One region of the Pantoea sp. SGAir0430 genome, then DNA from elsewhere that is predicted to be linked to it. Evidence: riboswitches for the same ligand, from Rfam matches in the RefSeq annotation. Region 1 holds a riboswitch; each other region holds the start of a gene.
The links. A riboswitch is a leader RNA that binds a small molecule or an ion and turns the genes downstream of it on or off. The one in region 1 is predicted to bind thiamine pyrophosphate.

Region 1 (3,243 bases):
ATTGGGCAGCACGCGCACATTCAGGCCGGTCAGCAACTCGCGAAACGCCGCGCCCGCCGTGCCTTCGCGGCGCAGGCTGACAGTGATAATTTCGCTGCCGGAGGCAGCGATCGCCTGCTGCAAAATCGCCGGTGAAGGGTAGCCTGCGGTGCCGAGCAGCAAGCGTGACTGCGGCGTGAAATCGTAAAACATCGCTCAGCCTCCCTGCATCGGTGACAGGACTTCCAGCTGCCAGCCTTCCTGCAACTGCAGGCTGGCATACTGACTTTTCGGCACAAAATCGCCATTGCAGGCGGTGGCAACACAGGCCGCATCGATTTGCTGTTCGATCAGCAATTCGCTGAGGCTGGTGGCCTCAGTCCTGATGGTGCGGCCGTTAAGCTGAATATTCATGGCTAACCTCCCCGGACAGGCGCTGCATCAGCTGTTCTGCCATCATTGGTGCCAGCAGAAAACCGTGACGATACATGCCGTTAAGATAAAAAATACCGTTGTGATAGTGGATTTCCGGCAGATTAGCCGGCCATGCCGGACGCAGACCGCTGCCGCTTTCGATGACGCGCGCTTCCGCCAGCGCCGGATGGAGGGTGTAGGCCGCGCTGAGCAGTTCCATCATGGCGCGCGCGCTGATAGCGCTGGCATCGTCGCTTTCGATCATGGTGGCACCGAGCATGAAGTGGCCGTCGCGACGCGGCACCAGATAACAGGGAAAACGCGGATGGAGCAGACGAATCGGCCGGGAAAATGTCACCTCATGACTCTGCAGGATCAGCATTTCCCCACGCACCGCGCGCAGGCCGGAGAGCTGCGCTCTGGCATGGATACCGCGACAGTCGATGATCCGGCCCGATGGCTGGCGCGCATCAAAGCGGACACCGCGCTGCAGCAGTTTGTCACGCAGTTCAGCCAGCGCACGGCGCGGATCGAGATGTGCTTCGCGCGGGAAAAACAGTCCGCGCGCAAACCGGTTTTCCAGCGCCGGTTCAAGCGACGCCGGATCAACCCATTGATGCGCCGTCGTCATGCGCGCGAAGCGGTTTAACTCCGGGTTATCACGCGGCGGTGCCAGCACTAACGTACCCTGATGCACCACGCTGCTGAAGCGCGTTTGCCACCAGGCCGCAGCATGCTGGCCGAGGGTAATCACCTCCGCTGGCGCGCTTTCTGCTTCACACCACGGCGCCAGCATGCCACCGGCAAACCACGAGGCAGGCTGACGCGCTTCATCATCAATGACCTCGACGGTTTCGCCGCGCTCAGCCAGTAGCGTGGCAACACAAAGCCCGGACACGCCGCTACCGAGCACGCTCCAGCGGCTCATGAACAACGTTCCGGTAAATAATCTGGGAAATTCACATCGGCCTCTCAGTGATAACTGAGACCCGCAGATACAGGTGAAGGGAATCGACGCCAGCGATCGGGCTCGCCTTTGCGCCAGACGGCTTTGCACATGAGCCGTCAGTCTTCCTACGCCAGTATCAACTGGGTCAGGTTCAAAGGGTCGCTAAGCCGCGCAGTGCGCTATTAGCCTCTCAGTCTCTCAGGCGAGACTCCCCCGACGCGTCTATTTGTATTGCAGGCGCTGGCTGGCGTCAAGCAGCACGTTAACCGCACTGCCCGCGTTGTGGATCAAAATTGCAACATATGGTATACCAAACGGATAGTGGGCAGATGATAAAAAAGACTTTTTTATTATTCACTTATAAATTTTTCAGCTAATCATGGAAGCATTATGAATAAGTTTCGTGTGGCTTTTATCAAAGCAGGATGGCATCAGGCGATCGTGAACAACGCGCTGGTGGGATTTGAGCAGGAACTGGCAGAACAAGGCGTCGAAAATACATTAACAAGCTATGACGTACCCGGCGCGTTCGAAATGCCGCTGCTGGCTAAACGCCTGGCCGAAACCGGCAAATTTGATGCGATTGTCTGCGCCGCGCTGGTGGTCGACGGTGGCATCTATCGCCATGACTTTGTCGCTCAGGCCGTCGTCGATGGCCTGATGAATGTGCAGCTCGCCACCAATGTTCCGGTGTTTTCGGTATCACTCACTCCGCACAATTTTCAGCCGGTCGACGCGATTGAAGCGTTCTATACCGAACATTTTATTAAAAAAGGCAAAGAAGCCGCCCGCGCCGCCCTGATGATTCATCAGCTACAGATCGACTAACCTCAAACGGATTGTTAGCTTTTCCCACTTTTAACAATCCGTTTCCTGCAGTGTGCTCCCTCTTACCTCTCGCCTCTTGCTTACTTAAAGCAGCACCGTCAATGCCATTGCAAGTTATTCGGGATATCTTTAAAATCAGATAACCTAAATAACCTTGCGGGAGTTAACTGATGGTTAGCGATAAAGATCACACCGGAGTTTCTGCACTGACAGGTACCCCGCAGGAGATTCAGGGTCGGCTGTCAAAATCACATGCCAGTCACGTTGTTGCCATTACTTTCGACCATCCAGGCGATGCGCTGACGCTGCGCAACCTGTCAGAAAATCTTTCCGCAATCGCTTCATCCATGTTTGCAATTTTTCAGCAGCGGCAGCGGCAGGAATCGCTGGAGCAACTGGCCAGTGCGATGTTACCGCGCGTGCCAGCTTCGCCTCATTTACTCAAAGAAGCGGCGATGTTACTAGAGGCGCGCAATGCCGTGCTGGAGAGCGGAAACTGGCTCAGCGCCGCAGAAGTGGCGCAACTGGCAGGGTTGAGTTCCACAAATCCGAGCGCTCAGCCGAATAAATGGAAAAAAAGCGGCCAGATATTTGCCATCAATCACAATGGGATAGATTATTTCCCCGATTATGGCCTGGATCGCGACACGCATTTTCGCCCGGTTAAACCACTGGCTCAAATCCTCAGGATTTTTGCCGGACACAAAGACAGTTGGGCTATCGCATTGTGGTTTCTGTCGAATAACAGTTTCCTTGCGGGCAAACGGCCACAGGATCTACTGCTAACCGAAGCGCAACGCGTCATCGACGCCGCTCTGGATGAAATGGAAGGAATAACGCATGGATAAGCGCAGCACTGCGGCGCAACCTGATGATTTATCAACTCTGCCTGTTATTACTGCCGAAGAAGGTGCGCCATTGCCAGGCGCTTTACTTCAGCTGTCATTTATTACGCTTTCAGCAGGAAGCATTCTGCACCGGGTCCATCTGTCGCATTATGCCGCCAACCAGTTCAATCCCGGAGTGAAAGGGAATGCCCGCTTCAGTCCAATAAAAACCAGACATGGGCAGCC
Region 2 (3,243 bases), on a different replicon from region 1:
GGGGCGATTTGCGGATAGTAGCGCTCGCGGCAGTGGCTGCACAGGCAGGCAAATTCGCGCTTGCTGTGCTGCATTTCATGGCCGCAATAGCCGCACCAGCGATGCGAACGGTAGAACTCAGCCAGCTGCACGCCGCGCCCGGCGAGCTGAAACAGACCGACATCTTCGTCAATCAGCTGGCGCACCGAGGCCATATTGTCCGGACGCGCTTCGCATACCAGCCAGACGTTTTCGCCCTGCCACTCGCCAATCACTCTGCCGCTGCTGCCGGTCAGGCCAAACTCGCCGGATAAGCCATGCGGCAACTCGCCTTGCGGCAACCAAAGTTTCTGCGCGGAGCTGACAATCCACCAGCCAGCGTCTACGCTTGAGATCTCACGTTGCATCTTAATCGTTGTCCTTAGCGTCAAATGGCACGCTGAAATCCTGATGTTAAGTGTGTAATAAACAACTATAACTCACCTGGAGCCCCGTATGCTTACCCAGTTAGATAACCTGACCGAGCGTGTAGGTGGCGGTAATGAATTAGTCGACTCATGGTTGCGCGCCCGTCGACAGCTGCTCGTCACCTATTACGAGTTAATTGGCATGAAGCCGAACAAAGAAGCGCTGACCGCGCTGGATGAACAGGCGCTGGATGCGTTTTGCCATCGTCTGGTGGACTATCTCTCTACCGGCCACTTCAGCGTTTACGAGCGCATCATCAGCGAGATGTCCGGCGACAGCCCGATGATTGCGGCGGCGCAGATCTATCCGGCGCTGGAAGGCAATACTGAACGGCTGATGCAACTGTATGACAGCCATCTGCAGCAGGCCATTAATGACGACAACTGCGTGGATTTCCAGCAGGCGCTGTCAGAAGTGGGCGAAGCGCTGGAGTCACGCTTTACGCTGGAAGACAAACTGATTCAGCTCGCCTGGGATAACCAGCTGGCGCGCCCGCCGGTGGCCAACGACAGCACCATTGCTCGTCCGGCCTGAACCGCTGCAGTTGTAAAAGACTTGTTATTCTGGAAAAGCCCTTTTATGCTGAATGGGCTTTTTTATTGTCTTTTTAACGACAATCCACAATCAAACTTTGCGATATAAGCGCAGCGTGCAGCAGTCAGTAAAGTCGCTTATCGCGTAAAACGTAAACTTGTCGGAGTGCCCTTAGGGGCTGAGACCGTTAATTCGGGATCCGCGGAACCTGATCAGGTTAGTACCTGCGAAGGGAACAAGAGTAGATGTGATCAGCACGGTGCAGTCAGGCGCCCGGCACCGTTTCTGTTACTCCTTCCGGACTCCGGACAAGCAGCTTCCCCTTGTTTTCAGGAAACTTGCTATGTCTGATGCTAAAACCTCACGTCGTGAACAACGCGCGCAGGCGCAAAAATTTATCGATTCGCTCCAGGGAACCGCCTTCCCTAACTCCAAACGGATCTGGATCAGCGGCAGCCGCGCGGATATCCGCGTCCCGATGCGCGAAATTCAGCTCAGCCCGACGCACACCGGCGGCAGCAAAGATCATCCGCAATACGCAGAAAATGAACCGGTGCCGGTGTATGACACTGCCGGTGCCTATGGCGATCCCCACGCGACCATCAACGTGCATCAGGGTCTGGCAAAATTGCGCGCCGGCTGGATCGCCGAACGCAACGACAGCGAAACCATCAGCGCACTCAGCTCAAGCTACAGTCAGCAGCGGCTGGCGGATGACGGGCTGGATCATCTGCGTTTTGAACACCTGCCGCTGCCGCGCCGGGCCAAAGCGGGTCGCCGCGTCACGCAGCTGCACTATGCGCGTCAGGGCATTATCACGCCGGAGATGGAGTTCATCGCGCTGCGCGAAAACATGGGACGTGAGCGTATCCGCAGTGCAACGCTATTACAGCAGCACGCCGGTCACGGCTTTGGTGCGCAGCTGCCGGAGAATATCAGCGCCGAATTCGTGCGCGCTGAAGTGGCCAGCGGCCGCGCCATCATTCCTGCCAACATCAATCACCCGGAATCGGAGCCGATGATCATCGGCCGCAATTTTCTGGTGAAAGTCAACGCCAACATCGGCAACTCGGCGGTAAGTTCGTCGATTGAAGAGGAAGTGGAAAAACTGGTGTGGGCCACGCGCTGGGGGGCAGATACCGTGATGGATCTGTCGACCGGCCGCTATATCCATGAAACGCGCGAGTGGATTTTGCGCAACAGTCCGGTGCCGATCGGCACGGTGCCAATCTATCAGGCGCTGGAAAAGGTCAACGGCATCGCAGAAGATCTTAACTGGGACATTTTCCGCGATACCCTGCTGGAACAGGCTGAGCAGGGCGTTGATTACTTCACCATTCACGCGGGCGTGCTGCTGCGCTATGTGCCGATGACCGCACAACGGCTGACCGGCATCGTGTCGCGCGGCGGCTCAATCATGGCGAAGTGGTGCCTGTCACATCATCAGGAAAACTTCCTCTACCAGCATTTCCGCGAAATCTGTGAAATCTGCGCCGCCTATGATGTCGCGCTATCGCTCGGTGATGGTTTACGTCCCGGCTCGATTCAGGACGCCAACGACGAAGCCCAGTTTGCCGAACTGCGTACCTTAGGCGAGCTGACGCAAATCGCCTGGCAATATGATGTGCAGGTCATGATTGAAGGCCCCGGTCACGTGCCGATGCAGATGATCCGCCGCAATATGACCGAGCAGCTGGAACACTGCCATGAAGCGCCGTTTTATACGCTGGGCCCGCTGACGACCGATATCGCGCCGGGCTACGATCATTTTACCTCCGGGATTGGCGCCGCCATGATCGGCTGGTTTGGCTGTGCGATGCTGTGCTACGTCACGCCGAAAGAGCACCTTGGCCTGCCGAATAAAGAGGATGTTAAGCAGGGGCTGATTACCTACAAGATCGCCGCGCACGCAGCCGATCTGGCTAAAGGCCATCCCGGCGCGCAGATCCGCGACAACGCCATGTCGAAAGCTCGCTTCGAGTTCCGCTGGGAAGATCAGTTTAATCTGGCACTCGATCCGCATACCGCGCGGGCCTATCACGACGAAACCCTGCCGCAGGAATCCGGCAAAGTGGCCCACTTCTGTTCCATGTGCGGCCCCAAATTCTGTTCAATGAAAATCACCCAGGAAGTGCGCGAATTTGCCGCCCGCCAGCAGGCTGAAGCCCAGCCGATAGCGCTGGGCATGGCGCAAATGTCCGATGCCTTCCGTAGCCGTGGCGGCGAGCTGTATCACGCCGCCGATGCCCTGAAAGAGGAAAA
Region 3 (3,243 bases), on a different replicon from region 1:
ATCCGCCTCTTTACCCAATAACTGTACGATGTCCGTCATGTTCGCTCCTGATAAATGGCTGGAAAAGAACCGGCACCTGCCGATTCGCCCCCACAGCCTGGACCGAAACGCGCCAGGCTGGCAAATTGCTGACTCCATTTTTCAGACGGATACGCAGTGAAAAAGCGGCAATCTGGCGTTACGCCCTACCACCACTGATGGAAATGATGCACCGGCCCAATGCCGTGGCCGACCTCCAGCGAATCGGCGTGTAGCAGCGCCTGCTGCAGCCAGGCCTTGGCCTCCGCTACGGTGCCCGCCCAGTCCGCATGGCGCGGTCGCAATGCCGCCAGCGCCGCCGACAGCGTACAGCCAGTGCCGTGCGTATGACGGGTGTTAACGCGCGGTGCGGTAAAGCGCTGGCGGCCGGCGTGGGTGATCAGCCAGTCCGGGCTTTCCGCATCGCTGAGATGACCGCCCTTCATCAGCACCGCTTCGCAGCCCAGTTCCAGCAGCGCATCGCCCTGCTGCAGCATACTCGCCTCGTCCTGCGCCATGCGGCAACCCAGCAGCGCCGCGGCTTCCGGCAGATTGGGCGTGATCAGCGATACCTGCGGCAGCAGCAGTTCACGAATGCTGGCTACCGCATCGTGCGACAGCAGCGCATCGCCGCTTTTGGCAATCATCACCGTATCCAGCACCACAAACGGCAGGCTGGCGCGTTTCAGCTTCTCTGCCACCACCTCAACGATCGCCGTCTCCGCCAGCATACCGATTTTGGCGGCGTCAATGCGCACGTCGTTCAGCACCGAGTCGAGTTGCGCCGCGACAAATGCCGGTTCGATGCGATACACCGACTGCACGCCGCGGGTGTTCTGTGCCACCAGCGCGGTAATCACGCTGGTGCCGTACGCGCCGAGCGCGGAAAACGCTTTCAGATCCGCCTGGATACCCGCGCCACCGCTGGGATCGGTGCCGGCAATGGTCAATGCATTGATGCGTTTCATGCCGCCACCTCCAGCGTCCACAGCGCATCGAGAAAAGCGGCGACGAAGCTGCCCGGCCCTGCCACGCTGCGCGCGGCCTGCTCTCCCGCCAGTGACATTACGCGGCAGGCCGCTGCCACGTGCTGGATGCGCTCGCCCGGCAGGCTGCTGCACGCCGCGACTACGGCGGATAGCGCACAACCGGTGCCGACCACGCGCGTCATTAGCGGGCTGCCGCCGGGTATTGCCAGCGTCTGGCGGCCATCGGTGACGTAATCGACTTCGCCGGTTACCGCGACGATAGTGGTGCAGCGTTGCGCCAGCTGCTGCGCAGCGTTCAGTGCGGCATCGGCCTGATGCGCGCTATCCACACCGCGTCCACCTGTGCCCTGGTGGGCTAAGGCGAGAATTTCTGAAGCGTTGCCGCGAATGGCCGCCGGTCGCAGGCTCAGCAGCTGCTGACAGAATTCCGTACGCAGGGTTAGCGCGCCTACCGCCACCGGATCGAGCGTCCACGGTGTGCCGGCCTGGTTAGCGGCCTGTACCGCCGCCAGCATCGCATCGCGGCGCTCACGGGTTAACGTACCGACGTTGATCAGCAGCGCATCGGCAAAACCGGCAAACTGCGCCGCTTCATCGCCATCAATCACCATCGCGGGCGAAGCCTGCAGTGCCAGCAGCACGTTGGCGGTAAAGGTTTGCACCACGTCGTTGGTCATACAGTGCACCAGCGGTGCCTGCTGCCGCAGCAGTTGCAGAGAGTGCGCGAGTTGCGCCGGGGAAAGAGGGTCAGGCTGTGTCATAAGGCTCCCAACCGGCAATCAGGAAGGCGAATGCGGTCAGGCATCTGACTTCCCTACGCTGGCATTATCCAGATCAGGTATTACGGGTATTTCTCAGCCTTCACAAAGAAGGGCACCCCGAGTCATGCACGTCCGTGTCAGACGTGCCTTCACAGCATAAAGGGTCAGCTTAAAGTTGTAAATCCTGCGGCGGGTGCGCTTTATTTGCCGGACAACGATGAGCAAAAATACGTGCGCCATCAATTTTCATGATTTTTTGATCATCAGGAAAATACAAACAAATCGATGGAGATCAATTTCCCCAAAATACCGAAAATTCATAAGGATAGTTAATTTAATCTGCCGGGGCAGTAGGCGGGAAATAAAGAGGAGAAAGCGCGCAACTTGATTAATATCAAACCGGCCGGCGGCGTAACACGGCCTAATTCCCTTCCGGATTTGAAGACCGCTGTTTCACCTTCACCCGGAATCGCTAATGACTTTATTCAGTTTTCTTCCGCACGCGCACCACTGGCACAATATCACCATTTCCCGTCAAGGCGCCGTTGCCCCCGGCGGCCGTTACCGGTACTCCACGTACCTCGAAGCCGAATGCAAACGCTGCGGCGAGCGCATCCATAAAATTTATTATCGCGATATCAGCGATGAACAGGCGCGTCGCTGGCTGGGATAAAAAAAAGCCCCGCAACACAGGTTGCAGGGCGCTTGCGTGGCTATCGCAAAACTTATTCAGCCGGTTTGGTGCGGATCAGGTAATCAAACGCGCTCAGTGACGCTTTGGCCCCTTCCCCGCTGGCAATGATGATCTGCTTGTACGGCACCGTGGTGCAGTCGCCGGCGGCAAATACGCCTTTCAGGCTGGTTTCGCCTTTGGCGTCGATCAGGATCTCGCCCATGCGGTTGCGCTCTACCGCGCCTTCCAGCCAGTTGGTGTTAGGCAGCAGACCAATCTGGACGAAGATACCGCTCAGCGCCAGTTCGTGGCTGGTCTGGTTATTGCGGTCGATGTAGGTCAGACCGGTAACTTTACTGCCGTCGCCTTTCACTTCGGTGGTCTGCGCGTTGAGGATCACATCGACGTTTTTCAGGCTGCGCAGTTTATCCTGCAGCACTTTATCGGCGCGCATTTCGCTGGCGAACTCCAGCAGCGTGACGTGCTCGACAATACCGGCCAGATCGATGGCCGCTTCAACGCCGGAGTTACCGCCGCCGATCACCGCCGTGCGTTTGCCTTTAAACAGCGGGCCGTCACAGTGCGGGCAGTAGGTTACACCTTTGGTGCGATACTGCTCTTCGCCCGGAACGCCCATGTTGCGCCAGCGTGCGCCGGTAGCAATGATGATGCTGCGTGATTTCAGCACTGCGCCGGAAGCGGTTTCGATGGCGTGCAGGCCACCCTCTTTGGCTGCCGGAATCAGCTTGATGGCGCTCTGGGTGTCGATCACGTCCACGTCATAGTCATCAACGTGCGCACG

Region 2: another riboswitch for thiamine pyrophosphate. It lies ahead of thiC (phosphomethylpyrimidine synthase ThiC); the one in region 1 lies ahead of E7738_RS20115 (FAD-dependent oxidoreductase).
Region 3: another riboswitch for thiamine pyrophosphate. It lies ahead of thiM (hydroxyethylthiazole kinase); the one in region 1 lies ahead of E7738_RS20115 (FAD-dependent oxidoreductase).

What each region holds. Positions count from the first base shown of each region.
Region 1 covers NZ_CP039428.1:251,445-254,687, forward strand. The annotation lists gene E7738_RS20105 (thiazole synthase) at 1-192, opposite strand, end outside; gene thiS (sulfur carrier protein ThiS) at 196-393, opposite strand; gene E7738_RS20115 (FAD-dependent oxidoreductase) at 377-1,321, opposite strand; TPP riboswitch at 1,448-1,567, opposite strand; gene E7738_RS20120 (6,7-dimethyl-8-ribityllumazine synthase) at 1,733-2,170, shown strand; gene E7738_RS20125 (hypothetical protein) at 2,341-3,018, shown strand; gene E7738_RS20130 (RES family NAD+ phosphorylase) at 3,011-3,243, shown strand, end outside.
Region 2 covers NZ_CP039427.1:2,673,323-2,676,565, forward strand. The annotation lists gene nudC (NAD(+) diphosphatase) at 1-386, opposite strand, end outside; gene E7738_RS12715 (Rsd/AlgQ family anti-sigma factor) at 475-981, shown strand; TPP riboswitch at 1,133-1,233, shown strand; gene thiC (phosphomethylpyrimidine synthase ThiC) at 1,325-3,243, shown strand, end outside.
Region 3 covers NZ_CP039427.1:453,748-456,990, reverse strand. The annotation lists gene fbaB (class I fructose-bisphosphate aldolase) at 1-39, opposite strand, end outside; gene thiD (bifunctional hydroxymethylpyrimidine kinase/phosphomethylpyrimidine kinase) at 186-986, opposite strand; gene thiM (hydroxyethylthiazole kinase) at 983-1,768, opposite strand; TPP riboswitch at 1,802-1,898, opposite strand; gene E7738_RS02225 (hypothetical protein) at 2,244-2,441, shown strand; gene ahpF (alkyl hydroperoxide reductase subunit F) at 2,494-3,243, opposite strand, start outside.